Regions from separate parts of the Paenibacillus sp. V4I5 genome, predicted to be linked through region 1. Evidence: riboswitches for the same ligand, from Rfam matches in the RefSeq annotation. Region 1 holds a riboswitch; each other region holds the start of a gene.
The links. Region 1 has a riboswitch for ZMP and ZTP ahead of rpiB (ribose 5-phosphate isomerase B). Riboswitches for the same ligand answer to the same signal wherever they lie in the genome.

Region 1 (10,885 bases):
CCAAGCGCTTCATTCGCAATTTTTACATAATCCGTATATAAAGTCGTCAGAAGTGCTTCCCTTCTTCGGGAAACGAGCATTTGCAAGGTATTAAGGACCGTCTCTGAAACTTTGCCCTCAAAAGTTTTTTGCAGCATATCCGTTTTTACCGATACGGCAACATTCGGATGCTGAAGCAGCTTTTTAAAGTCCGCATGATCCTGCAAGGAAGCTACAACAGCTCCCAGGTCATCCTCGACTTGTGCAATAATGCCGCGTTCCGAAGCGAGTTCGAACAGCGCCTTGGCGTATCTCTTCGCTACGACGATGTCACTCATGCGTTGTCCCCTACCTTTTTGAGGTATTGGTCAACGATGCCTTGTTGAGCTGCTGCATCTACTTCTTTCTCAACGATCTTAGAAGCAATTTTCACGGAAAGTGCTCCCACTTCGCTACGAAGCTCAGCAACTGCTTTGTTCTTCTCTATGTCGATCGCACGAAGGGCATCTTCCTTCAATCGGGAAGCTTCCTCTTTCGCTTGGGTAATAATTGTCTCTGCTTGTTTATTGCTAGTATTTCTAGCTTCTTCAATCAGATCATATGCTTCTTTGCGTGCTTCTTGGAAAGCTTCTTTCTGCTCTGTAACAAGCTTCTCAGCTTCCTGACGATTTTTATCGGCGGAACCTACTTGTTCTGCAATCAGTTGTCTGCGCTTCTCCATAATATCGACAAGCGGACCAAATGCATACTTATTAAGCAGCAAATACAAAATCAAAAAGGCAATAATCGCAAATACAAACGACTCCCAGTGCCAACCCATTCATGTCACTCCTTTCGGTCATCTCAAGCAAAACGAAGGCGTGGATGGCTTAGGCCGTCCGCGCCAAACCTACTCATCTTTGAGATTAAGCTCCAAAGAAGATCAAGAATCCAAGTACAACACCGATAATCGGAACAACCTCTACGATACCAACACCGATAAACATAGTTGTTTGCAAAGTTCCGCGAAGTTCCGGTTGACGAGCGATACCCTCAACTGTTTTACTCACGATCAAACCGTTACCAATACCTGCACCTAATGCGCCTAAACCAATTGCTAAAGCTGCTGCTAAAAATTCCATTTTGTAAATCCTCCTCATTAAAAGTAAGTTTTAAGTTAGTCTAGATTATCTCATCTCAACCTGTATCAGTTGAATTGGACTTCGATTAATGCTCTTCGTGTACGGTAGACTGTGAAATGTATACCATCGTAAGGATGGTAAACAAGAACGCTTGGATCGCACCTACGAAAATACTGAATGCTTGCCAGCCAATCAAGAGTGGAATACCGAATCCGCCAGCCATCAAGATGGTTGCAATCAACACTTCTCCTGCGAAAATATTTGCATACAAACGCAAGCCAAGTGTAAGCGGTTTGGAAACCTCCTTGATGATATTCAAAGGGAAGAAGAACCAAAACGGCTCAATATAATGTTTCAAATAATGCTTCGTATTACGTGTAAGACCCAAAAAGTGGGTAATAACGAACACGATGATTGCTAGACCAAAAGTAACGGAAACATCCGCTGTTGGTGATTTCCACCAAGCAATTTCTGCGTGTTTACCTTTTGCCTCCAACTCATGAATCGTTGCATCAGACAGAATCGTCTGACCGAACAACTTAAACTCACTATGATGCTCAGTAACGATACCGAATGGTAGACCAAGTAAGTTAGCAACAAAGATGAACATAATTAATGTCACGCCCAATGAAATGTAGGCTTTCGCGTACTTAAGCGGCATTGTGCTGGCAATTAGATTATGAACAAATTCAACAACCCACTCTAAGAAATTTTGCATTTTTGATGGGCTGGTAACCGAAAGATTTCTCACGGAAACAAGAGAAACCGACAATACAATAACGAAAGTGACTAAAATCGCCAAGAACGTCGATAGGTCAATATTTAAACCACCAAAGTGTAGCACGGGAAACTCATGCATTTACCTTTTCACCCCTTTCCATGCACTCACGATTTACGTTTAAAAATAAAAAGAATACCCATCAGGAGTGTAACCAATTGGATATAAAATAATCCAATAATGGTGAAAACTACACTGACTTGCTCTGGAAACTTTACTGCAACCATCATGGCTATGATGGCCATGCAGGCTCTGGATACAAATCCAGCGTTCAAACGCTTCGGAGCCGCACTTTCACCTTGCAGGGATACGGATTTAATTTTCATCATAAGCATCCTAGCATTAATGGCGCTTACAATGGATCCTACTAGAAATCCTATCGCATAAGTCCGATAAGACGGAGCTATACTCCAAATGAGCAAGCAGACAGAGATGCAGAGCAGCTCTGCTCGATAAAGGGTTTTCATGTGGTCATTCATGTCGGTCGTCCTCCAAGAACTTCTTAAGCATCATCACTGCGGTGCCAATGCCCAGGAAAAAACCGATCATCACGCCAGTTATGATCCACCCTTTTGAACCACCGAAATACTTTCCACATACATATCCTATAGCTGTACAGATTACAACTTCTAATCCGATAGCAGATACTAGACCCGCAGCACGCCATGGATTGTCATCTGGCCTTGGTGATTCCAAAATCGTCAACGCCTTTCGTTTCTAGAGGGATTTTGGGCCATGCAGGTGAATCCTCATATATTGTATCGGAGCGGTCTTTCTTTTGTCAATTGACATAACTTCACAAGTCTCTTTGTGAGAAACTCCTCAGAGCCTTGCGGCTCTAGGGTTTGCGAGATTCCAAACCAAACAGTACAACTGTACGCTGTAGCGTTTGTCATGATTTTGTCACGGTTAGAATGCTTCCGGACGCTCAGAGGTCTTGCCGAAGTGATAAAGTATCGCTTGCACGATGCGTTCGGACGATTTGCCATCCCCATAAGGGTTGGCGGCTTGACTCATTTTGTTGTATAAATCTGGATCCGTTAGAAGCGCGCGAGCACGCTCATAGACCACTTCCTCATCCGTTCCAACGAGTTCGAGCGTACCTGCCTGAATACCCTCCGGACGTTCTGTCGTATCGCGCAGAACTAGAACCGGCACACCAAAAGACGGCGCTTCTTCTTGAAGACCACCAGAGTCTGTCAGGATCATATGGGCGTGCGGATAGAAGTTGTGGAACTCGAAAACGTCAAATGGGTCTACCAGCTTGATGCGTGGATGATTGCCCAGGATCTCATGTGCAGGTTCCTTAACTGCAGGACTTGGATGCACGGGATAAACGATCGCAATATCTTCGAACTCATCCGCAATACGTTTGACAGCACGGAAGATTTGACGGTGAGGCTCACCTTGCGCTTCACGGCGATGCGCCGTCATCAAGATTAGCTTACGGCCCGCTGCCCATTCCAATACAGGGTGTTCAAATTTCTCTTGTACCGTGTATTTAAACACATCCGTAACCGTATTCCCCGTCACATATATCTGGGATTCAGATTTATTTTCTTTCCGCAGATTATCAGCCGATTGCTGCGTTGGTGCAAAGTGTAGATCCGCTAGCACTCCCGTTAATTGACGGTTCATTTCCTCTGGGTAAGGGGACATTTTGTTCCACGTACGAAGCCCTGCCTCGACATGTCCCACTTGGATTTGCTGCATGAATGCCGCATAGCTTGCAAGGAATGTTGTCAACGTATCGCCATGCACGAGAATGAGGTCAGGCTTAGCTTCTTGGAAGACAGGCTCCAAACCTTGCAGTACACGCATCGTAATTTCATTCAGCGTTTGACGGTCTTTCATGACGTTCAAGTCGAAATCAGGTTTGATTTTGAAAATATCCAGCACTTGGTCGAGCATTTGTCGATGTTGAGCTGTCACACAGACAAGGGACTCAATATGTTCAGGATGCTTCTCCAGCTCCAAAATAAGCGGAGCCATTTTAATCGCTTCGGGTCTTGTTCCGAAGATCGTAATCACTTTTAAACGTTTCATCGGTTTCTTCTCCCCTTAGAGCTTTCTGTAAGAAAGCTAACTTCGTAAGCATTAACCTTAGAGCTTTGCATAGCAAAGCTATCTTCGTAAGCCAATTATTTAGTGCCGAACAGACGATCTCCTGCGTCACCAAGTCCCGGTACGATATAGCCATGATCGTTCAAGTAGTCGTCAACGGCGGCTACGTAAATATCAACATCAGGATGCTCTTGTTGAACAGCTTTGATCCCTTCTGGTGCTGCAATTAAACACATCAGCTTCATTTGTGTACAGCCTCTGCGTTTCAGCACTTCAATCGCCATATTCGCGGATCCGCCTGTGGCCAGCATCGGGTCAATGACAATTAACTCCCTCTCCAGAACATCCGTCGGCAGCTTCACATAATATTCGACAGGCTGAAGCGTGTCAGGATCACGGTACAGGCCAACATGTCCAACTTTAGCAGCCGGAATCAGCTTAAGTATCCCGTCTACCATACCCAAACCTGCACGCAGGATCGGAATGAGTCCCAGCATTCTGCCCGAAATAATACGGCAATCTGCTGTAGTCACTGGCGTTTTCACCTGTACATGCTCAAGTGGAATATCTCTCGTAATCTCATAGGCCATTAATGTCGCAACCTCGTCTACGAGATCTCGAAAATCCTTTGTTTTCGTATTCTCATCCCGAATATAAGTTAGCTTATGTTGAATTAGCGGATGATCACAAATAAATAACTTCCCCATAATTTCCTCCTAAAAACTGCGCTTTATATGTATTTCACAAAAAAATATCGTCATGGAACGACAAACCTCGTCCATTATATCATATGTTATCCAACTTATCCTCTGTAAAACCAAAGCTCCCGTGAATATCCTTTAGACAAGAAAAAACCACTAGGATTATTCACCCGAGCGGCTTTGGTATAACATGATATTTATTATTCTTGATCTGTCACTTCTCAATTCAATCAACGATTTCGGGGCAGAACCAGATGCTCTTGAAATCAAACCAACCGAGCGTATTGAAAGAAATACCTTGAAGGTGTGGGCTATACACTAATTGTTGGGTCGTATGAAGAAGAAATAAGACCGATTGGTTTTGCGATAATAATCCTTGCATGGAGCGGATTCGTTGCAAACGCACCTGACTGTCAGGCTCTGCTTCGATGGAGGCAATTGTTTCATCGAACGTTCTGCGCTGCTCATCGGTCGCGTATACGCGCAGCGCCAAGTTGCCTATCTTATACATCTCAATCAGACAACGGGCCTCATCGTCATCTGCGACAACCCCGCCGACAACGATATCTGCACATTGCATCCTATGCACCTTGGACATTTCCTCAAAAGAATATTCCTGTAGAACTACCTGAATTCCGATTTCGAGGCATCGAGCATGAACCCATTCAGCTAGGGCACGGTTTTTCGGGGTGAAAATCATCGTTATCGGCTGGTCTTCATATCCGCATTGACTTAGTAATTCTCTAGCACGTTCAGGCTGGTCATCATCCGGCAGTTCGACTGGCGAACCGGTCGGCAAGAAATCCGCGGCAGGTATCGCATTATATAGTCCCAGTTCCTTAATCATACCGCTACGGTTAAGAACTAGCTGCAGCGCTTGACGAAAACGGATATCCTGCTGAGGCCCTTCCTTTCGTAAATTAAAGACTAACATGCTGGAACCCAGCATCATGATTTCTTTTTTGCACCAATGTGCCGGTGCCGGCTGTTTAGAATGACTGAGCTTGCCCATTTGGAAGTTCAGCTGCTGCCACCTTCGCTCACTTACCATTTCCGGCACGCAAAGCAGTTCGATCCGATCCAGGTGGGCGGACTCCCGGTAATAATCCTCGAATGCTTCGAATGTTACGCCTCCTTCATCATACCTCGTAATCCGGAACGGACCCGTCCCGACGGGCAGCATGCCCGGATCACTCACTTTCTGAGCACTGTACACATCAGCCGGTACGATCGCGGCCTGATAGGAACTTACGTAGTGAGGAAACATATAATTCGGCGCATTCAACTCGACTCTTACGGTCAGCCGATCCACTGCGCGGATGTCTCTGACGGATTCCAGCAGCCATCGGTTTGGAGAATCTTCCGTGCCTAGCTTGCGTACCCGATTAAGTGAAAAGACCACATCTGCCGATGTCATCTCACGACCATGATGGAATCGCACCCGTTTACGCAAATAAAACGTCCAGATCGTTGCATTCTCATTACATTCCCACTCATGGGCCAAACCTGGCTCTAAGCTGCCGCAAGCAGGATCAAAATAGATCAGCGTATCGAAAGCCTGCTTCACGAAATGGAGATCACCAGAGAATAGCACATCCACAGGGTCTAGGGTCAAGACTCTCATCTGCATTGGCAATCGAAGGGTTTCAGGATCGCCAGACTCCAGGGTCCCTCTATACCCGAAGTAACTTCCTAACCAAGCTAGGAATCGATCCATGACTCCTGGATCCAATCCTTCTATTTGAAACAAACTCATCGCACTGTTCAAATTCCCCTGTTCAACATGCAATTTCGCTTCAGTAAACAATAGATCCTCGACGGAAGCCAGAAAACGGATCATAGAACGGTTGCCGCGCCCGCGACCCGGTGTCCAGGAAATCCATGCCATCTCAATCATCTTACGAATCAGTATTTTCACATTGCGTTCCGTACAATACAGGTAACCGGCTATTTCTTCAACGGACACGGGCACATCCATATCGATTTGTTGAAAATTGTGAACCCGCATGATGGTTGATTTCAACTGCACGTACTGTAAAACAAGCTGCATGGATGCAACCTCCTTTTACACGAATTATCAAGAAGTATAGGTCTGCCCCCATACTTTCGTCAACAGCCCCTGGACCGATAAAAGGGTAAAAAAAAGCCGACTCCAGAGAGCCGGCCTGAACATATTTTCAAATTACAATTAATAAGTTAAACCTGGGTAAAGCGGATACTGAGCTGTCAGGTCTTTCACTAAACCGCGTGCTTTCTCCAAAACAGCTTCGTCTTTCGGATTTTTCAGGGTAAGTCCAATCACTTTCGCGATTGTTTTCATTGCTTCTTCATTCATACCACGGGATGTTACAGCCGGTGTACCTAGACGGATACCGCTAGTAATGAACGGGCTTGTTGGGTCAAAAGGAATCGCGTTTTTGTTAGCTGTAATACCAATTTCGTCTAGAACGTGCTCAGCATCTTTACCCGAAATGTTCAAGCTGCGCAAATCGATCAGCATCAAGTGGTTATCCGTACCGCCGGAAACAAGGTTAATACCTTCAGCTGTTAAAGCAGTCGCCAATGCTTGCGCATTGTTGATCACGTTTTGTCCGTATGTTTTGAAATCTGGTTGCAGAGCTTCACCGAAGGAAACAGCTTTTGCTGCAATAGTGTGCATCAAAGGACCACCTTGGGTACCTGGGAAAACGGCTTTATCGATCGCTGCTGCCCAAGCTTTGCGCGTAAGAATCATACCGCCGCGAGGACCGCGAAGCGTTTTATGCGTTGTTGTCGTTACGAAATGTGCATGCGGCACTGGGTTCGGATGCAGACCAGCAGCAACAAGACCTGCGATATGAGCCATATCGACGAAGAACAGCGCGCCTACATCATTAGCGATAGAAGCCAAAGCTTCGAAATCGATCGTACGCGGGTAAGCACTTGCGCCAGCTACGAGCATGCGAGGCTTGTGTTTGAATGCAGCTTTACGAACATCGTCGTAATCAATGCGGAAATCTTTCTCGCTTACACCGTAAGCAACGAAGTTGTAGAGAATACCGGATGCATTCACGGGGCTGCCGTGCGTTAAGTGACCACCATGTGCCAGGTTCATACCCAGTACCGTATCTCCAGGGTTTAGAGCTGCCAAGTAAACAGCCATGTTGGCTTGTGCGCCGGAATGCGGTTGAACGTTCGCGTGCTCAGCACCGAAAAGCTCTTTTGCGCGATCGCGAGCGATATCTTCAACGATGTCTACGTGCTCGCAGCCGCCATAATATCTTTTGCCTGGGTAACCTTCTGCATATTTGTTCGTTAACACTGTACCCATAGCTTCAAGAACAGCTTGGCTAACGATGTTTTCAGATGCAATAAGCTCAATTTTGTCACGTTGACGGGCAAGTTCAAGGTTCATGGCTGCTACAATTTTAGGATCTTGTTTGCTCAAAAAGTTTGTCATATTAAATTCCTCCTACAGGGTAGTCTTATCTGATAAGTCTTAATTCCATTTGATATGTTAAAAGTTTAACAATCCGCATCGGGTGCGGCTGTTTGATAGAGTTGTTCCGCTTCATCAGGTAGGTATACAGCTCTTGTACCGCCAATCAGCTTAGGCCGGGTAAAAGCCATCGTTACATAGGCATGGCCAATATTACGCACTGGCGGCCTTGCTGGCACAGCAACTGGGCGCAGATGCATCCCGATGAGCGTGCTGCCAATATCGATTCCGGCATGTGCCTGAATCGTCTCGACAACGATCGGCTTCGTGAAATGGCGATACGCATAGGAGGCCATCGAACCTCCGGCCTTTGGCACTGGAATGACTGAGACTGGCTCAAGCTGAGGCGCACGCAATAGCAGCTCTTCCTCAATAACGATTGCACGGTTCAAATGCTCACAGCATTGAAAGGCTAAGTGCAGCCTGAACTCGCGGCTTATGCGCTGCGCCGTTTCGAAGAGCGGCTTAGCCGCATCAAGCGTACCTGATGTACCGATCCTATGCCCGAGAATTTCACTCGTGCTCGTTCCGATAATCAGAATGTGACCTGATCTTAGATTGCCGACTTTGACCAATTCCCGAAGATTCGTTTCAAAAGCCTCGGCAACATTAGAAAGAATGGAATCTGTCATCATGATCCCTCGTTTCTGGAATTTTCCGTTAGGAAATATGCTATGGATGCAATGTGAAACGGTCTTCGATACTTTGCACTTTGTTAATACGATTCTGGTGGCGAACACCTTGGGAAAACTCGGTTTCGAGCCAGATTTTCACGATTTCCTCCGCTACACCCGGTCCAATAACACGTTCCCCTAGGGCAAGTACGTTCGTATCATTGTGCTCGCGCGTCGCTTTCGCTGAAAATAGATCGTGTACGAGTGCACATCGGATACCCGGAACCTTATTCGCGGCAATCGACATCCCGATACCCGTTCCACAAATCAGAATCCCTTTGTCAGCTTCGCCTGATACCACTTGCTCACAAACTTTAAGCGCATAGTCGGGATAATCGACCGAATCTGCACAGCTGCAGCCGTAATCGACGACTTGGTGACCTAATGACTCAATAAAAGGAATGATAACATCTTTCAAACGATAGCCTGCATGATCCGCACCTAAGGCAATTTTCATGAATAGAACGCTCCTTTGCTTGTTCGAATTCGACCATCCTATTATATCCCAAAGCTCACCAGAAAACGAAAAAAAGAGCGGACACGCTAGAAAACGCGCGTTGCTCTTTTGCCCAGGCGACCGGCCGTATAGCTCAATGCTCCATTGTGGTTACTCCCACTCGTCGCCAGTTACATTGAGTCTTGATTGATACCTCTATTTTATCGCATTCTACCCCATGTGTAAAGATGTATCCGCAATTCGTATATCTGAAACCTGAGTTATTTGGAGTCTTCGTTTCGTGCACGTATTTTCTGAACCAATTTATCTAAACTCCCGCTGATTTCCTCTGCCGTTCGTCGGTAAATCTCTATGGAGCCTCCATACGGGTCAGAAATATCAAAGTCGGGAATCGCATGTTCAAGTTTAAAAATGCGGCTTCTTTCTTCAACAGACACGGCTTGCGAAAGAGCCTGTTTGAGCTGAAGCTCTGTAACGAGCTGCTCCCTTTCCTCAATCGCCTGTAAAATACGAGCATCATCCTCGACGTACTCTTTGAGCGTAAAAGTTTTCTCAATCGCACTCGGAAACCGCTGGATGACCGTGCGTTTATGCCCCATCGTCATAGTCAAAATGAGATCAGCCCAATTCACTTCAGACTCTTGGATCGCCAAAGAACTAATGGACTCCTTGAAGCCCGCTTCCTGTAAAAGCGATGCACTATTTCGGGAAATTGGACCGCCCGTCACCGCGGATACCCCTGCTGAACGAACCTCCGCCGCAAGTCCTTCTTGGTGCACCCTGATACGCAGCAAACCTTCTGCTAATGGACTGCGGCACGTATTTCCTGTACAAACAAATAGAATTCGCAACATGATTCCCTCCTAATCGTAAACATAAGCTAAGACGAAAACTTTCTATACCAATATTGTATCACAGTAAAAACTTGATCCCAAACGTGAGCAAAATAAGTCCGCCAAACGCCTCGCCATACTCGCCTACCCAGCCGCTTACCCGTCTGCCAACCAACAATCCGGCAATAGATAGCAAGCCTCCAAACAGACCAAAGATCAGCACCGTCAACACAATATCCGTTGCGAACATACCAAGGGATACACCCACGGAAAATGAATCAATACTGACACTAAGTGAAAAGATCGTTAGACCCCAAATTGTCCTATGATCAAAAGAAGCCGCTTCTTCTCCACGAATCGAACTATATACCATATGCGAACCCAAAAGAATAAGCAAACATCCCCCGGCCGCTGTAGCGACATTCCCTAGCAGCAAAGAGACATATTGCCCCATAAACATCCCCATCAAAGGCATAAGAACGTGAAAAATACCAATCACGAAGCTAATTTTCATAATATCAATCAAACGAATACCCTTCATCCCTATGCCAATCCCTAAGGAAAATGCATCCAGGCCCAAAGCAATCGCCATAATAATAATTGTTACCAGCTGCCCAAATTCCACCCCAGATGCGAGCATAGCGCTATCCCCCTTGTCCACGTTTCTCTCTCAAGATATGCGGACAAACAGGGAATCATGCTAGCTAAACACGTACAAGCCGGTGACCTGCTGCTTTACGAAGTCGATTCATAATCGCAAGGCCAATCCCCGTTTCTGGACAACCCTCTGCAGCAATATA
Region 2 (10,885 bases), 3.1 Mb from region 1:
ATGTATGGATACATGATCGTTTGGGGTGGAGGAAGCACTTATGAACAAGCAGCCGCTGTACGTTTTGTTCATTATCATGATGATTGCAATTGTTCCGGGGTGCAGTGACCGGTTGGATCTGGAAGATACCACAAACAACCTAGCTCTCGGTTTGGATCTTGATAATGAAAACAACATGCTTGTATATATGAATAGCCCTGCATATGGCAGAGATATAAAGAAGAAAACACTAGAAGTCCAAGTGAAATCGCAAACAATTCGTCAATCGAGAGAGAAACAAGATGAATTTGCGCCAGGAGTTATTACAGGCAGAAAAGTTCAGGTCATACTTATTGGGAAACGCATCTTGGAACATGAAGACTGGTTTCGGATACTTGACGTCTTCTTTCGTGATATGAAAAATCCATTAACACCCAGAATTATCGCTGTCGATGGATATATCTCCGACATAATATTCCTACATCCGAAAGATCAGCCGATGTTACCTTTAATGTTGCGGGGGATGATCGATACGAAGAGCGCTAGATCGGAAACGGCAAAAACAACACTGCAGCAGCTGCATTGGCAAATGTATGAGAAGGGGGTTACGCCCTATATTTCCGAAATTCAGTTGGACAAGGCCAAACAGATCAGGCTGGTTGGCGTAACGCTTCTGGATCATAAAGGGAAGTATAAAACCTCTCTGAACATAGAGGAAACCAGTTTACTTCAAATATTGAATAAAAACGCCAAGAAGCCTGTTAGCTTTACACTTCCGATTCCTGGTGAAAAGAAGAGCGGTCCATTCCATACAGACCATTTAAGTATATCGGTTCAAGGAATGAAAACGAAAATAAAAACCTCGTTTAAGCAGAACAAGTTTCGGTTCGATATCAACATTAAAATGCCAGCCGGTCTTACTGAACGTTTATTCCCCTTTGATGTACGAAAGAATGGAAAAGAGTTAGAGAAAATGATTTCTGAACATATGCAAAAGCAATTCGATAGCCTCATCAAAAACATACAGAAGCATCAAATCGATCCGATCGGGCTTGGTCTCTATGCGCGGGCCCACGAATATAGTCAATACAAGAAAGTGGAGGATCATTGGGGAGAAGCGCTGTCAAAGGCAGACATTCATGTTTCCGTTAAGGTGATCTTAGGAAGTATGGGGCCCGTGAAGTGACTGATTTTGGAGCGTGTAACCACCTTTTTGACATAAAGTTGATCATGATTGGCAGCAAAAATTTGCGTTTTTCTACTTATGCCTTTACACTTAAAACAAAAATGGAGTGGTGAAATGAGTAAAGGCAGAGTTTGGAACAAGGGTAAACGCAACGGAGGTGGCGGACCAGCGGCTGGAACGGGTTATAAGGAAAAGCTAGCGGCCACCATGCAAGCGGAGGGTAAAACCGTCGAGATTATCGATCTTAAGAATCCGATAAATCAGGTTCAACGTATGAATCGTGAGAATTGGGTCGAGAGGCCCGTTCGTGTTAACCGTGAACAACCTAAAAAATAATACAGATAAGCCTATCCAGACACTTTATGAGTGTTGGGTGGGCTTATTTTATTTTGAAAGTTCCCCCCTGTTGTACAAAGTGCAACAACATGAAAGGGATGAGCGAGTAATTAAACACTTTTCTTTCACACTCTCGTCCAAGGCAAAGTGTAAGCCGTATATTCTCGAGTAGCTTATTACTCCAAATTTACATTTGATAACTGTCCCGCTTGATAGTAAGGGTAATCCATCTTTTGTTGAACTTGCTGTACGAAATGTGAATCAGTAAGCGATTCAATGACGAATAATCCTAAATCAATGGATGCCGAAACTCCGCCGCCGGTAAAAAGATTCCCGTCTCTGACGATTCGTTTTTTAACGACTTCGGAACAGTAAGGCGTCAATAAGTCATAAGCGGAAGGATTGGTGGTTGCCTTTTTTTCATGTAAGAATCCGGCTGCACCTAGTAACAACGCACCTGTACACACAGAAGCTTTGTAAGTCACTTTAGCTGAGGTTTGGAGCCAAGTGATGAAGGCAGAGTCGAATCTAAGGCTTCTCGTTGAAAATCCGCCAGGTACAAACAGGAGATCATATCCTGATAGGTCGGGATAGACATGTCTTGCCTTTACAGTTAAGCCTCGGTCGTCCGTAATTTCCTCCTTATTGGAGCAAAAATCCCAAGTGACGTTCTCATTGGCTCCCAAAATGCCCATCCATGTGATAGCTTCAAAGAAGCCAGCGAAGTCTAACGTGGTCATTCCATCGAATAGTACGAATGCCATTTTCATACACAGCCACCTGACCTTTCAATTGTCATAAAAGCACAAAAAAGCATTTGATTAAGGATCAAATACTTTGCCCAGGCGTACGGCTGTTAGCAATGTGCTCCCTCATGGTTATCCATGTTTACGCCAGTCACACATCGGGTTGATTTCTATAATCTTACAATTACTCGCACCGAAATTCAATATCTTTTTTCAAGTGACGACCATGACATAAACCTTTCACGTCCCCATATGAATGGAAGAGGCGTTTGTTGCGTACGTCATAATGGCCGACAAGCTGGGAGGGAATGACTTATGAAATCGGTGTATAAGCTTGAAGTAGAGGAAGCGAGAGTCATGATCGCAGCAGGCATACAAGCGGCAATAGAAGCGAATACAGCCGAAACGATATGTATCGTAGACGATGGTGGGTATCTAATTGCGTTAGAAAGAATGAATGGCGCTCGCAATACGAGCCCGGAAATCGCCATAGCTAAGGCTTTTACAGCTAGCGGTCACAGGCGTTCTACGCATTTGTTTAATCAGCCAGGTGGCCCAGCAACCATCCATGGTGAGGCATTTGGTATTCATGCAATGATGCCAGGTAAATTTGCCATTTTCGTCGGTGGGCTTCCGATTGTGGTGAACGGGAGTGTCATTGGAGGAGTCGGTGTAAGTGGAGGAAATGGAGAGGATGATATTGCGGTGGGGGTTGCGGCGTTAAAGGCGCTGCAGTCTTATTTGGGTAACGCGTATGAAGTCATGACAGAGCCTGATATAAAGAAATAGACATCATTTCAAATAGGAAAGCCCCAGTCCCTCAGATGATAGAGAGAACGGGGCCAATTTCCTTAACTCAAAAGGCTTCTTACGTATTGAATGGTTTCGTCAATCGTATCATCCGCAAGTTGTTCTAAAGAGATGTCGATCCCCGGTTTTACCCGGTGCAGCTTCTCTAAGAACGTTTTTGTTTGGAAAATACCCTTACCAGATCGTACCTCTTGCCGTTTGTTGTTCTGAATGACAACATCCTTAAGATGGGCAAGGACGATACGATCACCGAAAGCAGCAAAGGCTTGATCCAGGAAAACTTCTTGTGCCTCAACAGCAGTAGGTGGCATTAGATTCACTGGATCAAACACAACCCCCAGATTACTGGAAGGAATCTCATCCAAAATTCGAACCATTTTCTCAGTACTAGATAACGTGTGAGTGAATACGGGTTCGAGTCCGATGAAGACACCCCAACGCTCAGCTTCCTCTGCCAATTCTTCAACTGTTTGCTTGAGGATTGCCCAACCCATGGCTTCATAACGTTCGGAATCCTGCGAAAGGTAAGTCGTTAGGTCAGCTGTTTCCGTCGCAACGATAGAGGTACCAAAGTCTCTGGCGAAACGCAGATGCTCTTTGAACCGGTTGATTTCATGACGCCGCTGCAGTGGATCTGGATGAATCGGATTGATATAACAGCCAAGCACGCCAATCCGAATACCAGCACGATGGAATTGCTCGCCAATGTGGTTGGCCAGAGCAGGGCTGAGCCTACCGAGGCTGGTGTCAATATCACTAATCGCTTTGCTGAGTGCCAGTTGAACGAAGTCAATGCCTCGTCCGCTTAGCTTCTCTGTTAATTGCTTCAATGGAAGATGGCCGGCAGCATGGGCTAACGTTCCGATTCCCATCTATCTAGCCATCCATCCGCCGTCCACGCATAGTACGTGTCCGTTCATATAATCCGACGCATTCGATGATAAGAAAACAACAGGACCTTTCAAATCCTCTGGTGAGCCCCAACGGCCTGCCGGAATTCGATCTGTAATGGATTGTGTGCGTTTCTCATCTTTGAGGATAGGAGCTGTATTATTGGTCGTCATGTAACCAGGAGCAATGGCATTGATCTGGATACCTTTCCCGGCCCACTCGTTCGCTAATGCTTTAGTAACACCAGCGATAGCATGTTTACTCGCAGTGTAGCCAGGAACATTAATGCCTCCTTGGTAGGTCAGCATAGAAGCGATGTTCACGATTTTGCCGCTGCCGCGCTCAATCATGTGACGGCCAATCAGCTGGCATAAGAAAAAGGCTGAGTTCAAGTTCAGATCAATGACATCATGCCAATCTTGACGTCCATGGTCAACTGCCGGCGTACGTCGGATGATTCCGGCATTATTGACGAGAATATCGACGCCGCCGTAGATGCCGATGGCTTTGTTTACCACATCCTCAAGGATGTCTTCGTTGCTAAGATCAGCTGCGATCAGCTCGGCTTTGCCGCCTAATGCTCGGATGGCTTCTACCGTTTGTACGCTTTCGGAAGAGGATACGGCAATGACTTTTGCGCCTGCTTCAGCAAGGCCAATGGCCATCGCTTGACCAAGACCGCTGGAAGCGCCGGTTACGAAGGCTGTTTTGCCTGTTAAATTAAAAAGTGTCATGAAGGATACTCCTTTTCACTATTGAGTTACGATCTGGATGCCAGCATCACGGTACTGCTTGGCAATATCAGCGGGTAGGGCACTGTCTGTTAGGATCATAGCCACTTCGGACAAGGCAGCGAACGTTCGTAAGGCACACTGTCCGAATTTGTAATGATCGGCAACGCCATACACCGTTGCACTGTTTCTAATCAATGCACGTTTATAATCGGCATGATCACTCGTGTAGATGGTAAAGCCGTGCTGTAAATGAACACCAGTGGCAGAAATGAACGATTTCTGAATGTTGAGCTTATTCACATATTCCACGGCTTCAGGACCTGCGAGCATGTTGCGCAGACGGTAGCCGCCTGGAACAACCAGCCGAATTTCTTCCTTATGCAAGAGCTCGGAGATAATAAATAAATCGTTCGTTACAACAGTAAGCGGCTGATTTTCCAGCCGCCTAGCAATTTCAAGGGTTGTGCTGCCGCCATCGAGGGCAATAATATCTCTTGGTTGAATGTATCGCAGAGCAATCGTCGCGATTTCGGATTTCTGATCGGCATGCTTAATGATCGGCTCTTTCGTTGAAAGTATGCCGAGCTGATCACTTTGAGCGAGCACCGCTCCGCCATGAATGCGGACAAGCAGCCCTTTTTCTTCGAGTTTGGCCAAATCTTCGCGAATCGTTTTACCTGTAACGTCCAGCCGTTCGCTAAGCTCGTTAACGGTTACTTCTTTCTGTGCCAGAAGTATTTCCATAATGGTTTCATATCTGCGTAGAGGGTTCATCGGTTGTCATCCGTTTCTAAATTGAGGTTACCGACTATTTTAAATCTTTCATGGCCACGGCGTCCATATCATCAAAAATTTGATTTTCGCCAGCCATGCCCCAAATGAAGGTGTAATTGTTCGTGCCAACACCGCTATGAATGGACCAGCTTGGGGAAATGACAGCTTGCTCATTGCGCATAACTACGTGACGTGTTTGCTGCGGCTCACCCATCATGTGGAACACAACCGCATCTTCCGGCATGTCAAAGTAGAAATAAACTTCGGAACGACGATTGTGTGTATGAGAAGGCATTGTGTTCCACATATTGCCTGGCTTCAGAAGCGTCATACCCATAACGAGTTGACAGCTTTTTACGCCGCCTGTGTGGATATATTTGTAAATCGTACGCTCGTTAGAAGTATTGATGCTACCTAAGTGAGTAGGAGTAGCTTCGCTGATGGCGACTTTTACCGTTGGATATGTTTGGTGAGCAGGTGTTGAATTAAAGTAGAATTTCGCTGGATCTGCAGCGTTATCACTAGCAAACGTAATATCCTTCGCGCCAAGACCAATATAGATGCAATCTTTGGAATCCATGTTATACACCGTTCCGTCAACTGTGATCGTACCTCTGCCACCAACATTAATGATTCCGATCTCGCGGCGCTCTAAGAAATAATCAGCAGCCATTTCTTTCTTGTCAGCTTGCAGTTGAAGTGAGCCAGTAACAGGAAGCACGCCACCAATGATGAAACGGTCAACGTGGGAGTAAACCAATTTAATTTCATTAGGTGAGAACAAAGCGTTAATTTGAAACTCAGCTTGCAGGCGTTCAGTGTCAAATTGCTTTACTTCATTCGGGTGTGATGCGTAGCGGATATCCATCGGTTAATCTCTCCTCAAATTTGGTTTATTTATGTTGATATGTGTTCATATAGGTTTAATTTACTCCAATAAGGGGGTTTAGGCAAGAGTTTTTGGACCTATGTTTTAAAAGTTTCTATTTGGGTGAATAAAGTATGCGGAATAAGTAAACAACTATCCATCAGTTAGGTTAATACCTAGGAGGTTAAGTACATGGACAAGAGTCACAATTACGATCGTATAAGTAATGATGCGAATCCCACCAAACCTGGTGAAGAAGCTATATCATCGACAGACATGGTCAGTGAGGCCGTAGAGGAAATCATGGATAATATTAAAAAGGCGTTTTCGACCAGCGATCCCGATGATCGCGATTAGGACGTGGAAGAGCTTCTCCGGAGGAGGGGAGAGCGCTGAAAAGGACCTTGTTGTCTACGTGTGTTTGTGTAGATGACAAAGGTCCTTTTTCATTTAGGGTTAAGGTAAGGCGACGAAGTTTAGGCTAAAGTATTGTATTTTTTGCAACATTCGGTTGGAAAACGCTTGATTAGCTTGCCTAAAGTTGTAAAAAGTAAACTTTACACGGATAAGTATGCGAATGGTTCAGTATTACATCACTTAGGCGGAAATTACTTTGCATCAACCTTATAAACACTCTCAACCAAGGGCGGCGTAAGCCGTTTATTTTCATTGCACTCAATTAAATGGAGATTCTCCCTACGCTCTGTTGAAGCATTCGGACTACTCGCTAGCGTGCATCATTTCGGACAGTTTGATTCATTCTCCATTGGATCGGGGTCATGCCTGTGATGCGTTTAAACACGGTGGCAAAATGTTGACTGGACGCGTAACCCAACTCATTGGCAATCTTTGTTACTGTATCCGTGCCTTCAGTCAACAGTCCGCAAGCATTTTTAATTCGTGCACGTTCAATAAATACCATTGGCGGGAGCCCTGTGTATTCCTGGAAGGTGCGGAAGAAGTGGGAGGGACTGATTCGGACAAAATCAGCCATTTCTTCGATGGCGGGGCGCCATTGCGGATCTTCCGCGATCCGCCCAACCAGGGCATCCAATTGACGTAATAGATCGTCAGCGAGTGAAACCATTTGTTGACTAGGCTGAAGAATTCGAAGCAGCATCCCAAGCAGTGCTTGACGGGTAGCGGAGGTTCGTAATGGATTGTTGGAATTAATCGCATTTCGCAGCTGTCTAATGTCGTCAACGGATTGCAGTCCAGTGTGGGTAACTCTGGGCAGCGCCTCGAGTGCCTGTCTGAAGCATTCACTCTCGTCTTGCGGCAAGCGCAACCAGTTTTCTGAATGCGGTGGTGTGATGATGAACCACCAGAATCGGCTGGGCTCAATCACGTTGAAGCGCCCGCGATGAACCTCGCCAGGACTTGTGTGAAACACGTCACCTGCTTTTGTCTCATAGACGTGCCCATCCAGCTCCCAGCTGGCTTTACCGCGTTCAACCAAAACGAATTCATATCCGTCATGCTGATGATAGGAAAGGGGCAATGCCGACCTAATCTCATCGAAGCCGAAAAGGAGAAGCTCCGGAACTCCTGGTATGCGATTTTCCGTATTGATGTCATAAGTCCAGCGTGGACTTAGTTTCGTAGGCAAGGGGGAGGTCCTCCTCTACGTTCGGATGTTCTTATTTGTCTTATATGTTTCTTATACTACTTTGTAGCTATATGAACGTCAATCAACCAGGAATTAAGTATGATGAAAGTAAGACGTAAAAGGAGGAATTTACGATGACTTTGCAAGCAGATAGAACATACAAAATTACGGCTCAGGATAAGGATACATTCAATCGCGACGGTTACTGGATATCTCCGAAGTTGCTGGATGATGATCAAATCGAACGGTTGCGACTTGCGCATGAGCGGGTTTGGACTGGCGATTACGATGGTGATGGGCTACCGATGAACCATTATCGTCCAAACTCGAACCCTGATGCATTACGCAAGCTAGATAATGGATGGTGGATCAATGACGAGATCCGAAGAACCGTCACGGATCCGTTTATAGGTGAACTTACAGCCGATTTGCTGGAGACCGATGAAATTCGGCTATGGCACGATCAAGTTATTTATAAGCCAGGTGTCGGCGATAAAGAGACGAAGTCTGGCAACGTTGGTTGGCATCAGGACTATGGCTACTGGCAATGCTCCAGCCATCCGAATATGGTAACCGTATGGATCGCGCTGCAGGACACGGATCTAACCAACGGCGGAATGATGACCATTCTCGGCTCTCACAAGTGGGGACTAATACCTGATAGCAATTCGTTCTTCGATCCGAACATGGAGGAGCTTAGGAACAAATATGCGGCAGGTCGCGAATGGGTCGAGGAGCCCTGTATTCTGAAGGCAGGTCAGGCAAGCTTTCATCACGCTCTTACGTTCCACGGGTCCGGCGCGAACAAAACAAATGAGCCTCGTATGTCTGTTGTTGCGCATCTGATGCCGGGCGGTACAAGCTACCGCGCGGGCGTGCAGCGTCATGACAATTCCCGTCTGTTGGGACCGCGCCCTTATCACGGTCAAGCTTTTGCAAATGAGTATTTTCCAGTTTTGTTTAAACGATAATGAAGGCGCAAAATCCCTTCCATACGAGGGGATTTTCTTTTTACCTACAGGCGGTTACAATTGCCTTAATGACGACACAGCTATTCTGGAGATGAAGTACATGGCGAATCCATTAGAACATCTTAGTTTTAATCATATCGGTTCCGCTACGGTCGGTACGATTGTATATCCACCTGGTGGCAGATATGGTCCTCGCATCCAACCAGATATTCAACTCGTTTTTTTACATACTGGTTCTATGGAAGTGGCCATTGATGGCGTACACTTCCGACTGGAGCCCGGCAATGTGGCACTTCTAAAGCCTGGGCACATCGAGTATTTTACATTTGCGGATGAACAAGACAGCTGGCATCGTTGGGTGGCCAGTTACCACTTCGCGCGATTGGTGAAGCAGCAAACAGGTAATACCCCTTCAGAAATAAGGATCTTGGGGGAAAGGAGATTCCCATGCAGAATAGCGATAGTCTTTTCCCCGCCTTTTTGACCGAGCATCACTGCCATCCTCAGGTGATGGCGTATTATTTTAAACAATGGCAAGGCTTCTATATGCCCTTTCATCGCCATGATGCGGTAGAAATCATGTATACCATTCAAGGTTCCTGCGACGTTGAAATCCAAACTCTGCCTACACAGATCGAAAGTGTTAGTCTCAAAAAGGGAGAGTTCATTATTATGGACGCAAATGTCTCCCATCGATTGATCGTTGACGAGGCTGCCCCCTGTAGAATGCTAAATGTAGAGTTCCGCTTTATCCAGCAAAAGGGTGTGTTTCCATCGATTCTTCAGCTGGCCGCAGAAGACAAGCTATTGGCTTCTCTACTGGGGGTAAAATCTCCATATTTGGTATTGCGCGACCCCGATGAGGTTTACCACATTATGAAAAGCTTGGTGCTTGAACTGGATAAAGCTGCTGCCAAAAGTGAAACAATGGTTCAATTGCTCATCGCTCAACTGCTCATTCGTATTGCGCGTCTTAGGCGAGAAGCAGCAAGCAGCGGCATGGCGCAAAGTGAGTGGTATGTGAAACAGAGCATGGATTATTTGCATCAGAACTATGACCGCGACATTCAAGTGAAGGATATTGCCGGAGCTGTAAATTTACATCCCGGGTATTTACAGCGGATTTTCAAATCGTTAACGGGGCAAACTCTTATGGCTTATTTAACTGTGATTCGAATGGAAAAAGCCAAAATGCTGCTGCTTGAAACCGATGTGCCGATTTCTGAAATATGCGATTATATCGGGGTAGGGAGCCGGCAGTATTTTCATATGCTTTTCAAAGACTATACAGAGTTAACCCCTACAGAATATCGTAAATCAATGGATACTCATAAGTCGGATTATCCAGAAAAAAGTTAGGATTTTTGACAAATCACCTCCGATGAAGTTAGGAATTTGATAACGTTTTCTCTTTCGCGCTTGATACAATGTGAATTGTAGACTAAACGATAGAGAGGGCGATAGATATGTCATTTAAGGTAGCTTTTATTGGAGCAGGGAGTATTGGATTTACACGCGGATTACTTCGAGACTTGTTAGCAGTATCTGAATTTCACGATATTCAAGTCGCTTTTACTGACATCAATCAACATAATTTAGATATGGTTACCGAACTGTGCCAAAGGGATATACGAGAAAATGGATTGAACATAGAGATTCAAGCAACTACAGATCGTAGAGAAGCTTTGAAAGATGCGAAGTATGTCTTATGTACGATTCGTGTGGGAGGTCTGGAGGCTTTTGCCACCGATGTGGATATTCCGCTGAAATACGGCGTTGACCAATGTGTGGGCGACACGCTGTGTGCAGGCGGCATTATGTATGGTCAGCGGGGCATTTCAGAAATGCTTCGCATTTGTCAGGATATTCGAGAAGTGGCGGCGCCTGATGTGCTGTTGTTAAATTACGCGAATCCGATGGCCATGCTGACTTGGGCTTGCAACAAGTACGGTGGTGTGAGGACGATTGGTCTGTGTCACGG
Region 3 (10,885 bases), 2.0 Mb from region 1:
GCAGCAAGCGATAGCCGTACTGGACTCCGGAGTCGGAGGATTAACTGTAGTAAAAGAACTAATGAGACAGCTTCCGCAGGAAAAAGTGATTTATTTCGGAGATACAGCGCGAAGTCCGTATGGTCCCCGCTCTGCTGGAGAAGTAAGAACCTTCACTCGGCAAATTGTCGAGTACTTAATTCAATTTAATCCTAAAATGATTATTATCGCTTGTAATACAGCAACGGCAGTGGCCATAGAAGATATTCGTGAACGGGTGTCCATTCCCGTGATTGGCGTTATTTCGCCTGGAGCGAGAGCCGCGATCAAAACTACGCGAAGTGGTATTATTGGAGTTATCGGTACGGATGGAACGATTCGCAGCCATGCATATGACCATGCGTTAAGGTTGATTTCACCGAACATTCAAGTATATAGCGAAGCTTGCCCACTGTTAGCGCCGTTCGTAGAAAAAGGGCTTTTCGGTGCGGAGAGTGCAAATGAGGTTGTCGAGCAATCGCTTAGACAGCTAATCGGCAAACCGATAGATTGCTTAATCCTAGGCTGCACCCATTACCCTTTCCTTGTAGAGGCCATTTCTCGTGTCATGGGACCGGATGTGACGTTGATTTCTTCGGCAGACGAAACGGCAAGAGAGATCAGCACGATCCTTTATCACCGCGACATGCTGGCCTCATCGGGGCAGCTTCCTATCCATCAATTTTTTTGCAGCGGTGAGCCCGAATTATTTAAACAAATTGCGCAGAATTGGCTGAAAGAGCAAATTTCAATAACGCCTGTCGTTTGGCAGGTGCCTAATATTTTATGAGTGAATGCGAATAGACCCTGATGAGGGTCTATTTGCATTTTTAGAGGAAGCTAAGTTGTATAGCGTGCTAAAGGTATCTCCGCATGAATCCGCATGATTCGAAGCCTGCGGGCATAATCATAGCCATACGAACTAAGTAAATGGGCTGTGAGGTGGTCGTGTGTTAGGATACGGGTATTGGACACTTTGTGAAGAACTGAATCGGCTCTGCAAGATATATCCTTTTCTTCATGTAGAAGAGATAGGCGAAAGTGTGATGGGGAAAAGCATACCAGCTTTGCGAATTGGTCAAGGTACGAAAGAGATTCATTTCAATGCAGCGCTGCATGCGAATGAATGGATAACGACACCGTTACTCATGCAATTCGTGGAAGACCTTGCTTGCTCCTACGCAAGAGGGACGGCATGGCATGGCAGCAACATTAGACGTCTACTATCGGAGTATTCACTTTGGGTTGTACCCATGGTGAATCCTGATGGCGTGGAACTTGTACTGTCTGGCGTTACCGAAGAACATCCTTTCCGAGATCCGCTGTTGAATTGGAATGGAGGATCGCTGGATTTCAGAAATTGGAAGGCCAATATTCACGGTGTTGATCTCAATGACCAGTTCCCTGCACATTGGGAAGAAGAGGCAATGCGTAGAGAGAAGGCTGGACCTGGTGAGCGCGATTACAGTGGAGAGGCACCGTTAACGGAGCCGGAGGCAGCAGCTTTAGCTCAATTTACAGAAAGACATGATTTTGAGCTTGTGGTGGCGCTGCATACCCAGGGTAGGGAGATTTATTGGAATTATCGCGACTATGAGCCATCGGAGTCTGAGGCATTTGCCGAGCGATTAGCCCTAGTCAGCAGCTATCAGGCTGTTAAACTGACGGATAGTGACGCGGGTTACAAAGACTGGTTCATCCAACAATTTCGTAGACCCGGCTTTACCGTTGAAGTAGGATTTGGGGTAAATCCATTGCCCGTGGAATCTTTCGCTGCACTCTATGAGGAATTGGTTCCGATCCTATTGACGGCGATGGAATTTTAAAATTTGTCATAGACAAGTATAACGAACTTGAGCATGCTTCCCAAGAACCGTTCCGCCCAGACTTCATATACTGAAGTAAGGAAACAGTTGGGAGGCGTGGATATGGCACCACCTAAAGGGAAGGGCAAGGCATCCAAGAAGAAAGAACTTTCATCCAGAGTGCAATACACGATGAGGCTTGTGGAATCGTCCACGTGTGCGGTTTGTAAGACACCGTGCACAAGAGGACTTCGGTATTTGGCCATGATGTCTGAACCAGGAGCCGTCGGTAAAGGTGTTCCGTGTATTTTGACAAGAAGGAAAGTCAACTAATGCAAAAGTCCACGCCCCTCAAAAGGCGTGGACTTTCTTCATTTCGGGATATGTTCGCTTGGGATGGAACACTTATTTTCAATAAAACGTATTTGATTCTCAAGTCGATTCCGATGCTCTTCTTGTTCTTTGTCTGAAGAGGCTGCTTGCCCTTGGAATTGTTCAAGTTCTTGTTTTAAACTATGCAGGTCAGAGCCCGCATTCGCACAGTCATAATTGCTTTCTAACTGATCGAGCATATATCGGCCTCCTGATGTGGAATAGCGTTATTTCTTACCTTTCTTGTTACTGCTTTGATCTTGTGTTCGTGTCGTTGTGTTTTGTCTGGCGTGCCCTTGCTGCTTATGATCTTCTGACATTTGGTTGTTCACTCCTTATGATGTAGGATTTTGAGCGGTGCGTGATTATTATAAGCATTCGGCTGAATTTGATACGATAAAAACGAGAAATCCTCGACCAAGGCCATTGAGGGATGAGGGATCTAATGAAAAAAGCCCTGCGAGCGATTTGAAATCGCTCGTCAGGGCTATATGCGGTGAGTGAGTATGGATTAATGGTTCGGTGTCAGCAATTTATCTTCTAAGGATTGTTTAACCTTCTTGATCGCATCTGTCTCTAATTTGTGGTTTTGGTTAAATTTAGTGCCTGTCAATGCAAGCGCTTCCTTAACCGTCATTTCTACACGAATCAATTCTTCACCTTGCGGGATTTGTACGGAATTGTTGCCCATTTGTATCACTCCTATGTCAACTTTTTGAAGTGGAAACCTTGATTTGATGCACTTTTAATATAACATACCATGTGAGGTTAAGCAAGGGTTATTAAGACCTATTTTAGAAAAAAGAATGTCGGAAACTCAAGTAATCATTTTACTTTTTTCGGCAGCAAGGACGGTGTGTTTGAGCAGCATTGCGATGGTCACCGGGCCTATTCCAGCAGGGACAGGGGTAATTGCGCTGGCCTTTTTGTGACAAGCATCGAAATCGACATCGCCAATATTACCAGCATTATATCCAGCATCTAAAACGACAGCACCTTCCTTCATCCATGCTCCTTGAATAAATGCAGGTTTACCAACGGCTGCAACGACAATATCAGCTAATCCGATGATGAGGGGGAGATTACTTGTTTTTGAATGGCAAATGGTTACGGTTGCGTCTCTATTCAGCAGCATAAGTGATACGGGTTTACCTAGAATAGGACTCCGACCAACGATTACCGCGTGCTTGCCTTCAATTGGAATCTGATAATAATCAAGAATAGCTAGAATGGCGGCTGGGGTACACGATGGAAAGCTGGCCATTCCAAAAGCATTTTGAGCAAAGCCCTGTATGGTGACACCATCCACATCTTTTTCGATCTGAATAGCTTCAAACGCGGCTCTTTCGTCAATATGGTGTGGAACCGGATGCTGCAATAAAATACCATGGACCTGAGGGTCCGCGTTTAATTGTTGGATAACGGCAATAAGCTCCTCTGTTGTCGTTGCTTTATTTAGGTGGATTCGTCTGGAATCAATGCCTAGCCGCTTGCATGCACTGCTTTTCATACGTACATAGGTTTCGGAAGAAGGGTCATCGCCAACAAGAATCGCAGCTAAACATGGCTGGATACCTCTTGCAGACAGTTGGTTGATTTTTTCGACTAACGTTTCTTTGATGCTTTTCGCAACGCGTGTACCATCCAAAATTAATTTTTCTGAATTCATTTTACCCTCAACCCTTCATTTGTTTGTAAAAACACAAAGAGGTAAGGGGGATGATTCCCCCTTACCTCTGCCCAGGCGTACGGCTGTAACATCAATGTGCTTCCTCATGGGTATCCATGCTTCGCCAGTCACACATCAACTTTTAATTGATCTTATCATAATTGCAGGTTATAGAATATGCAACTCTTAGAATGATTTATGGCTGTTGTTGATTGCCTTCGATTAACCATAACAACGAATTTCAACAATCTCTGCCCGTTCCGTCCCATTCGTCGCTTCAACGACCACACGAAGTCGATCCGTCGTCACAGCTTCCGGTAAAAGATGAACATGTTTGCGCGTATGATTATCGAGCCCTTCAGCCACTGTAGTCCAGTCACCGCCGATGAAGGCCTGAAGTTTGTAGTCTTTGACCAGTTCAGGAAGGATCTCGAATTCCGTCCGATGATGATGCAAATTAATTAAATCTTCGTTCACGTCATCATTGAAAGTGAGATGTACGCTCTGAATCCGCACAGCCTCCGGCCAACTGACTTCAAGCCATTCTGGCTGGGAGGCATCCAAGCCAGCCGACGACCACAGATGTGGGCCTCCGTAAGGACGCTTATACCCATCGGCGGCTTTATCGGCTGTGAATGCGGATGTAGGAGAGAGCAGACGGAAGCAGATTGGCTTCCGATTGAATGCTTTAGCGCTCCAATCAATGACCGGCTGATGATGATGCATATCACCGAAATCTACGGTGTCTTCTGATGCAGCATCATGTTTGAAGGACAGCACGCCTGTCTGAGGCTTGGCGGATAGATGAACGGAAAGCACCGGGTTGCTTCTGAGAATGATAAAAGCATTCTGAGCGGTTTCAGGACGCCAAGAAAGGGCTGCCTTTACCCACTGTTGAGAACCCTCAGCCACTGCAACTTGAATAGACGTCACCTGTGTGTGTGGGACGTAGTTCTGCGGCTTCCCAGTGCTCCAGAGCTCGACTGTCAGCTCCGTAGCCTCCGAAGCATCCAGCAGCAGCTCGATGCCGTCAATGAACGGATCTACGGGCACGAGCAGCGCCACATGCGCGATCAGCGGCAGCACCGACGCAGATTGCTCGAGTGCAAGTCGCGTCATGGTGCTGGACGCGGTCATCTCAGCGCGGAGCACGAGGTCGGCCGCATCCGCGTTCTTCAGACCGAGGACGGCTGCATCTTGTCGAAGCAGCGTCTGCTGAAGCTCGCTTAAGTGGCTGCTGTGCAGCTCGCGGGGGGAGATGCCCTTTGCCGCACATAGCGCGGCTCCTGTGCCCGCGGCTTCGCCTATGACGGCACATGTCGCCATGACGCGAGTCGTGCCAAAGGCTACGTGGGACGCGCTGATGTTGCGTCCCGCCATCAGCATATTCGTCACGTTGACGGAGTAGAGGGAACGGAACGGGATATGATAATTGCCGTCTATATGCATGTGCTTAGATCCTTTGGCTGTGGCATACATCCCTTGCGGTGGATGTAAGTCGATCGACCAGCCACCGAAAGCGACACGGTCTTCAAACAGCTCCTGGGCGATGATATCGTTCTGGTTGAGCACGTAGTCCCCCACGAAACGACGATATTCCCGTTTCCCCGGAATGGAGCCGATCCATTCGAGCGTCAGGTTTTCACTCTCGAATTTACCGGAATTTTTGATATAATCCCATATACCATAGATGACAGAGGACAGCTCATCCCGGATTCGCTCATTTTCATGAACAACATCATGCTCACCGCCCCATTCAATCCACCAATAAGCGCAGCCATTATCTCCGCTGCGAATGACGCGTTTCATAGGAATAGTGGTTTGTGTGATGTCTTTCGCGAAGCTTGGTGCGATATATTTGACCGGGCGACCTGCGTCTTTTGTATAGAACAACAGGGTGCTTCCAAGTGTAATATCGTCCGCGACAAGTGGTGCCCATTCCTCATTAAACTCCTCTTGGGCTTCACGCCCAATACGATACTTCGCACCTGCGAGGAAACCGACTAACCCGTCGCCTGTACAATCGAGGTAAACACGACTGTCAAAACGAATACGTCGTTCAGATCCCATCATCCAGCCTGTGACAGAACGAATCGTTCGACTTGTCTCGTCACCATCAGCGTGGACTTCATGGACATCCGTGTTCAAGAACAACGTGATATTCTTCTCTGCTTTGACTTTTTCCAGTACGATCAGGTCCCAGATATAAGGGTTTCCATCGATATTGCGGTACTGGTTCTCCACAAATAGTTCACCCATGATACCGGTTTCTCTAGCATTTCGATGAATACCGTGGGAGGTAGCACCACAAACCCAGACGCGAATTTCGCTGCTGGCATTGCCGCCAAGGACAGGACGATTTTGGACGAGAGAGACGCTTTGGCCTAATCGAGCTGCAGCGATTGCCGCGCAAACACCTGCTAATCCTCCGCCGACTACGGTTATGTCTGATAAAACGATTTCATGCTTCATAACTTAGCACCTCACTAGTTCATAGGATATCTTTAATTTCATTGTAAAATATCCTATTCTCATTTAACATGCAGACAGTTACAATGGACATATACTTTATTTCAATGTGGAAGGGGTGAAAAAGTGCCTTTTCGTGATGTAACTATTAAGCTCATCTCCCATGTCTATTGGCACCGTAAAGTGGCGTTTATGCTAGAAGAAGATGAGTATCCTTGTTGGACGATATTTGCCGTAGAAGACGGCAGATTCTTCTATCGAGTTGGGGAGCAGAAAGGCGAAGCGGCGTTCGGAGACTTTGTCATCTGTCCACCCCATACCGTGTTTCAGAGGAAAACACTTGAACCCCTGTCCTTTCACTTCCTGCAGTTTGTATGGTTGTCTAAACCTAGTTTAGGTGATATAGCCTTCTGGAAAGGGAAATTGACGATTAACGATACAGATCGTTTATCTTCCAATTATCGATATTTGAGACAGCTTCCCGGCTGGGATGAAGAGAGCACGCTGCATAAACAGCACATGGTGAACGATTTATTACGTTTGGTCAAAATGGAGCGAGATCGCAAAGATGACCCTTCCACAGAAGTCGACTTGTTGATGGAGAAGGCCCGGAGATACATGACAGAATATGCTTATGCAAGCCTATCCCTATTGGATTTGGCTGTAACGCTGGGACTAACCCCCGTACAATTCACCCGTAAGTTTCGCAGGGCGTTCGGGCAAACACCTTCTGAGTTTTTGAATGAGATGCGTCTCACAAGGGCTCGGCATTTGCTGGAGGAATCAACGCTTACTTTGGATGCGATTGCCGCGAAATGCGGATTCGAAAACGGTTTTTATTTGAGCCGCGTTTTTACGCAAAAAATGGGCATGGCTCCATCGATCTACCGAAGCAGGCATCGCGTATAAAAAAAGGCCCCAACTTTTCCTGAGGAAAAGCTGGAGCCTTTTTTCGTTGATTTGGGACACTAAGGTCCGCTATAAGGTAATTTGCCTTGAACATACTCATCTTCAGGCTTCCGAATCCAGCGTTGTAGGTAACCTTGCGTATACAGAGCTTTGATTAGAATGATCAATACAGGTGAAAGGATGACCCCTGCAAATCCAAAGAGGGAAAGGGATACAATCATGAAGGCTAAGGTCGTAAAGGCCGATACCCCAAGTGATTCCCCAGTAATCTTTGGCTCCATAACTTGTCTGACGAGGATGACGACCAGGAGTAAGGCACTTAGCCAGATCGCTAGGGTCGTTTGGCCAACAATGAACAGGTAGATGATCCATGGAATGAACAAAGTTGATACGCCGAGTAGCGGCAGCACATCGAATAAGCCTGACAACAGCGCGATGGAGAAAGCATTGTTTACTCCGAGCAGGAGCAGGGCAATGAAGACAACAATGAACGTCAATAGGATCAGTTTGGATTGTGCCTTTATGTAGGATACGATACCCTTCACCACATTTTCTTTAAGAAAAAAGAAGACGGATTTGAAGGTTTTTGGTGTTTTTTCACCTGCAAGACGTTTCCAAGAATCAATTTCAATGCTAAGGAAGTAGGCTAAGATAATCCCGACGATGAAGTTGAACATGAAGGTTGAGAAGGATGTCAGCGAGGCTACCAATCCAGATAAGAAAGCAATGATAAACTTGGAGGCATTGCCGGCGAATTGCCCAGCATAATCTTTGGCTTTCACAATAACGTCAGGTGGCAGCGTTTGGAATCGGTCATTCAAATCGCTAATTCTTTGCACAATTTGATCGTTGAACACCGCTTGATATTCATCCACCTTATCGACAAGACTCATGATCTGGCTGGTGAAAATGACAGCGGCACCGGTTAGTGCGCCAAGGATGATAAGGACGAAAATTAAGGTCGAAATCGCCGATGCGATTGACTTACGTATCCCTTTGCGGTTCAAAAACCGAGCAAAAGGCTCGATCATCATGAAAATGATCAGAGCCAGGAAGATAGGGGTAGCGATGCGATACAGGTAACTAAATAACAGCATGAATAAATAGACGGTTAGAACAATGAGAGCAATGTCAAAGGCTGTTCTCCAATATTTCTTGTAAAAAGAAATCATGCATGTTCCTCCGGTATCATTATTGTTCGGTCAAAATAATCGGCCCTTGACTCGTGATGGCAATCGTATGTTCATATTGAGCGGACAAACTGCCGTCATAAGTCCTTGCTGTCCATCCATCTTGATCTACTTTGGAATGGTATTTACCTACATTAAGCATCGGTTCAATCGTGAAGACCATGCCTTCTTTAATCCGCGGCCCTTTGCCTGCTGGTCCATAATGAGGCACTTGCGGCTCTTCATGCATTTCGGAGCCAATCCCGTGACCAATAAAATCTCTTACAACGGAAAAACCATGCGATTCGGCGTACACTTGGATGGCATGTGACACATCACCGATACGATTGCCGGGAACGGCTTGCTCAATTCCTTTGTATAAAGATTCTTTCGTTACTTTCAGCAATTTCTCGGCAACTGGAGAAATGTTACCCACCGCATAAGACCACGCGGAGTCTGCCAACCAACCATCTATACGTACAACCATGTCGATGGTTACAATATCGCCGTCATTCAGAGGCTCCTTCTTAGGAAAACCGTGACAGATCACGTCGTTGACGGATGCACAAGTGGCATATTGATAACCGTGATACCCTTTTTGCTCAGGAGTGGCCCCGTGCTTAGTCAGAAAGCCCTCTACGAATTGGTCGATTTCCCAGGAGGTTATACCAGGTCGAATCATCTTGGCAATTTCTTTATGACAATCAGCCAGGATGCGACCCGCTCTGCCCATCTTTTCAATTTGTTCTTTTGATTTGATTGTGATCATCTTGCTCCACTCCTCTGGTGATATTCCCTAATTATTCATTATGTCCACTTTGCTGACCATAACTTCATTTCTTTTATTATTTGATGCAAATCCTGGCCTTTGGGTGTCAAAGTATACTCGACCGTAACAGGAACCGTAGGGTAAGCCATTCGTTCCAAAACCCCATGTTCCTCAAGGTGACGAAGGATATCCGTTAATGATTTAGGGCTGACTCCAGTTATCTGGCGCTGCAGCTCGCCGAAACGTTTCGTTCCGCAAAATAATTCGCGAAGCACGAGAAAAGCCCATTTTCCACCAATAACTTCAAGTGTTCTCTCAACCGAGCATTCGATTTCTTTGGGTACTTTAGGAACATAGTTGCTGAGTGGAGCGACTTTTTCATTCTCTAGGGTTGACATAAGACCGCTTCCTTTCAAATTGAATGTATGTAACTAACTTATATGTAAGTTAGTTACTTCCGTGTAATTAGTGCTCTTTGTGCTCACTACTATGTATTTTAAAGTTCGTTTAGTGAATTAGCAAGAAGTAAGGGATGACTTGGGACAAAGGTTGATTTCGTGCCTTAGATTCTTTACAATAAGAAATAAAAATTAATGTTTCAGGAGATGTGTACATATGAACGTCAAAATTTCTCGTAATGCTGCTAAAGTACTTCAATTGGAGCTTGATAAAGAAGAAAACAAAGGATTATTGGTTCGCGTTCAAGTGACTCATTCGCACGGTGACCATGCTCACTATGGTTTGGGTCTTGACGATAAATCAGAAAATGACGTCCTTGTAAGCACAGATAAAGGTATTGACGTTATTCTAGATAAAAATGAGCCTTTGCTGGATGGCATCCGTATTGATTACTTCTACACACCAGAAGAAGGCTTCATGATTACGAACCCAAGCAAGGGGAATCACGGAGATCACTAATGCGCAATGATATTCGCATTTGTGATAAATGCAAACACATGAAAGTGAAGACTGCCCTTTCTAAGATAAGTGTCATTGCACCCGATGCTGAAGTCAAAGTTGCCTGCAAATCATATTGCGGTCCTTGTTCCCGATTTGCATTTATTTTTATTAATGGACGCTATGTGACAGCACCAACAGAAGACGAAGCGATTGAAAAGGCGAAAAAGTATGTAAAATGAGAAAAAGCATCCGCCCACTTTGGGGTTGGATGCTTTTTTACATTCAAAGAAATTAAGCATGAACTGCTGATTTCTCCAACAGCTTGCGAATTTGGCTGTCTATTTTGCTTGGAGAAGTGGTAGGGGAGAAGCGTTTAATCACATTGCCTTGCTGATCAACTAAAAACTTTGTGAAATTCCATTTAATGCTTGAACCGAGAAGACCTGAAGCCTGCTTTTTCAGGTATTGGTAAAGCGGATGGGCGTCTGCGCCGTTCACATTGATTTTGGAGAACAACGGAAAGGTAACACCGAAATTAATTTGGCAAGCTTGCTCGACTTGAGCATCGTCGCCGGGTTCCTGGTCCTTAAATTGATTGCACGGAAATCCTAACACGCTAAAACCTTGTTCCTTATATGTGTCATGGAGCTCTTGAAGTCCTTTGAATTGAGGAGCAAAGCCGCACATCGTTGCGGTATTCACAATAAGCAGCACTTGACCTTGGTAATCAGCAAGAGACTTTTCTTCACCGCGGATTGTACGAACTGTAAATTGATGAACGTTCAAAAGGGCCGCCTCCTTTGTT

Region 2: linked by a shared signal. The riboswitch ahead of QFZ78_RS36490 (DJ-1/PfpI family protein) and the one ahead of rpiB (ribose 5-phosphate isomerase B) in region 1 are both predicted to bind ZMP and ZTP.
Region 3: linked by a shared signal. The riboswitch ahead of QFZ78_RS14120 (bifunctional 5,10-methylenetetrahydrofolate dehydrogenase/5,10-methenyltetrahydrofolate cyclohydrolase) and the one ahead of rpiB (ribose 5-phosphate isomerase B) in region 1 are both predicted to bind ZMP and ZTP.

The regions. Positions count from the first base shown of each region.
Region 1 is NZ_JAUSZB010000002.1:4,649,592-4,660,476, reverse strand. Features, by position in the region: gene QFZ78_RS23295 (F0F1 ATP synthase subunit delta) at 1-317, opposite strand, end outside; gene atpF (F0F1 ATP synthase subunit B) at 314-799, opposite strand; gene atpE (F0F1 ATP synthase subunit C) at 885-1,100, opposite strand; gene atpB (F0F1 ATP synthase subunit A) at 1,186-1,959, opposite strand; gene QFZ78_RS23275 (ATP synthase subunit I) at 1,986-2,357, opposite strand; gene QFZ78_RS23270 (AtpZ/AtpI family protein) at 2,350-2,574, opposite strand; gene wecB (non-hydrolyzing UDP-N-acetylglucosamine 2-epimerase) at 2,788-3,924, opposite strand; gene upp (uracil phosphoribosyltransferase) at 4,020-4,649, opposite strand; gene QFZ78_RS23255 (ABC transporter substrate-binding protein) at 4,870-6,693, opposite strand; gene QFZ78_RS23250 (serine hydroxymethyltransferase) at 6,832-8,082, opposite strand; gene QFZ78_RS23245 (TIGR01440 family protein) at 8,148-8,753, opposite strand; gene rpiB (ribose 5-phosphate isomerase B) at 8,794-9,252, opposite strand; ZMP/ZTP riboswitch at 9,356-9,436, opposite strand; gene QFZ78_RS23235 (low molecular weight protein arginine phosphatase) at 9,513-10,106, opposite strand; gene QFZ78_RS23230 (manganese efflux pump MntP) at 10,165-10,725, opposite strand; gene QFZ78_RS23225 (L-threonylcarbamoyladenylate synthase) at 10,790-10,885, opposite strand, start outside.
Region 2 is NZ_JAUSZB010000002.1:7,702,125-7,713,009, forward strand. Features, by position in the region: gene QFZ78_RS36475 (GerAB/ArcD/ProY family transporter) at 1-44, shown strand, start outside; gene QFZ78_RS36480 (Ger(x)C family spore germination protein) at 41-1,165, shown strand; gene QFZ78_RS36485 (hypothetical protein) at 1,280-1,501, shown strand; gene QFZ78_RS36490 (DJ-1/PfpI family protein) at 1,678-2,271, opposite strand; ZMP/ZTP riboswitch at 2,334-2,412, opposite strand; gene QFZ78_RS36495 (GlcG/HbpS family heme-binding protein) at 2,563-3,036, shown strand; gene QFZ78_RS36500 (sugar phosphate isomerase/epimerase family protein) at 3,099-3,929, opposite strand; gene kduD (2-dehydro-3-deoxy-D-gluconate 5-dehydrogenase KduD) at 3,930-4,682, opposite strand; gene QFZ78_RS36510 (DeoR/GlpR family DNA-binding transcription regulator) at 4,701-5,456, opposite strand; gene kduI (5-dehydro-4-deoxy-D-glucuronate isomerase) at 5,491-6,324, opposite strand; gene QFZ78_RS36520 (hypothetical protein) at 6,517-6,681, shown strand; gene QFZ78_RS36525 (helix-turn-helix transcriptional regulator) at 7,052-7,933, opposite strand; gene QFZ78_RS36530 (phytanoyl-CoA dioxygenase family protein) at 8,068-8,904, shown strand; gene QFZ78_RS36535 (AraC family ligand binding domain-containing protein) at 9,005-9,388, shown strand; gene QFZ78_RS36540 (AraC family transcriptional regulator) at 9,352-10,263, shown strand; gene melA (alpha-glucosidase/alpha-galactosidase) at 10,371-10,885, shown strand, end outside.
Region 3 is NZ_JAUSZB010000002.1:2,675,681-2,686,565, reverse strand. Features, by position in the region: gene racE (glutamate racemase) at 1-808, shown strand, start outside; gene QFZ78_RS14140 (M14 family metallopeptidase) at 969-1,844, shown strand; gene QFZ78_RS14135 (hypothetical protein) at 1,947-2,156, shown strand; gene QFZ78_RS14130 (DUF2524 domain-containing protein) at 2,195-2,395, opposite strand; gene QFZ78_RS14125 (hypothetical protein) at 2,707-2,886, opposite strand; gene QFZ78_RS14120 (bifunctional 5,10-methylenetetrahydrofolate dehydrogenase/5,10-methenyltetrahydrofolate cyclohydrolase) at 3,013-3,864, opposite strand; ZMP/ZTP riboswitch at 3,927-4,006, opposite strand; gene QFZ78_RS14115 (FAD-dependent oxidoreductase) at 4,087-6,336, opposite strand; gene QFZ78_RS14110 (AraC family transcriptional regulator) at 6,460-7,242, shown strand; gene ytvI (sporulation integral membrane protein YtvI) at 7,302-8,414, opposite strand; gene map (type I methionyl aminopeptidase) at 8,434-9,180, opposite strand; gene QFZ78_RS14095 (winged helix-turn-helix transcriptional regulator) at 9,219-9,578, opposite strand; gene QFZ78_RS14090 (heme biosynthesis protein HemY) at 9,796-10,098, shown strand; gene QFZ78_RS14085 (YuzB family protein) at 10,098-10,319, shown strand; gene QFZ78_RS14080 (glutathione peroxidase) at 10,372-10,866, opposite strand.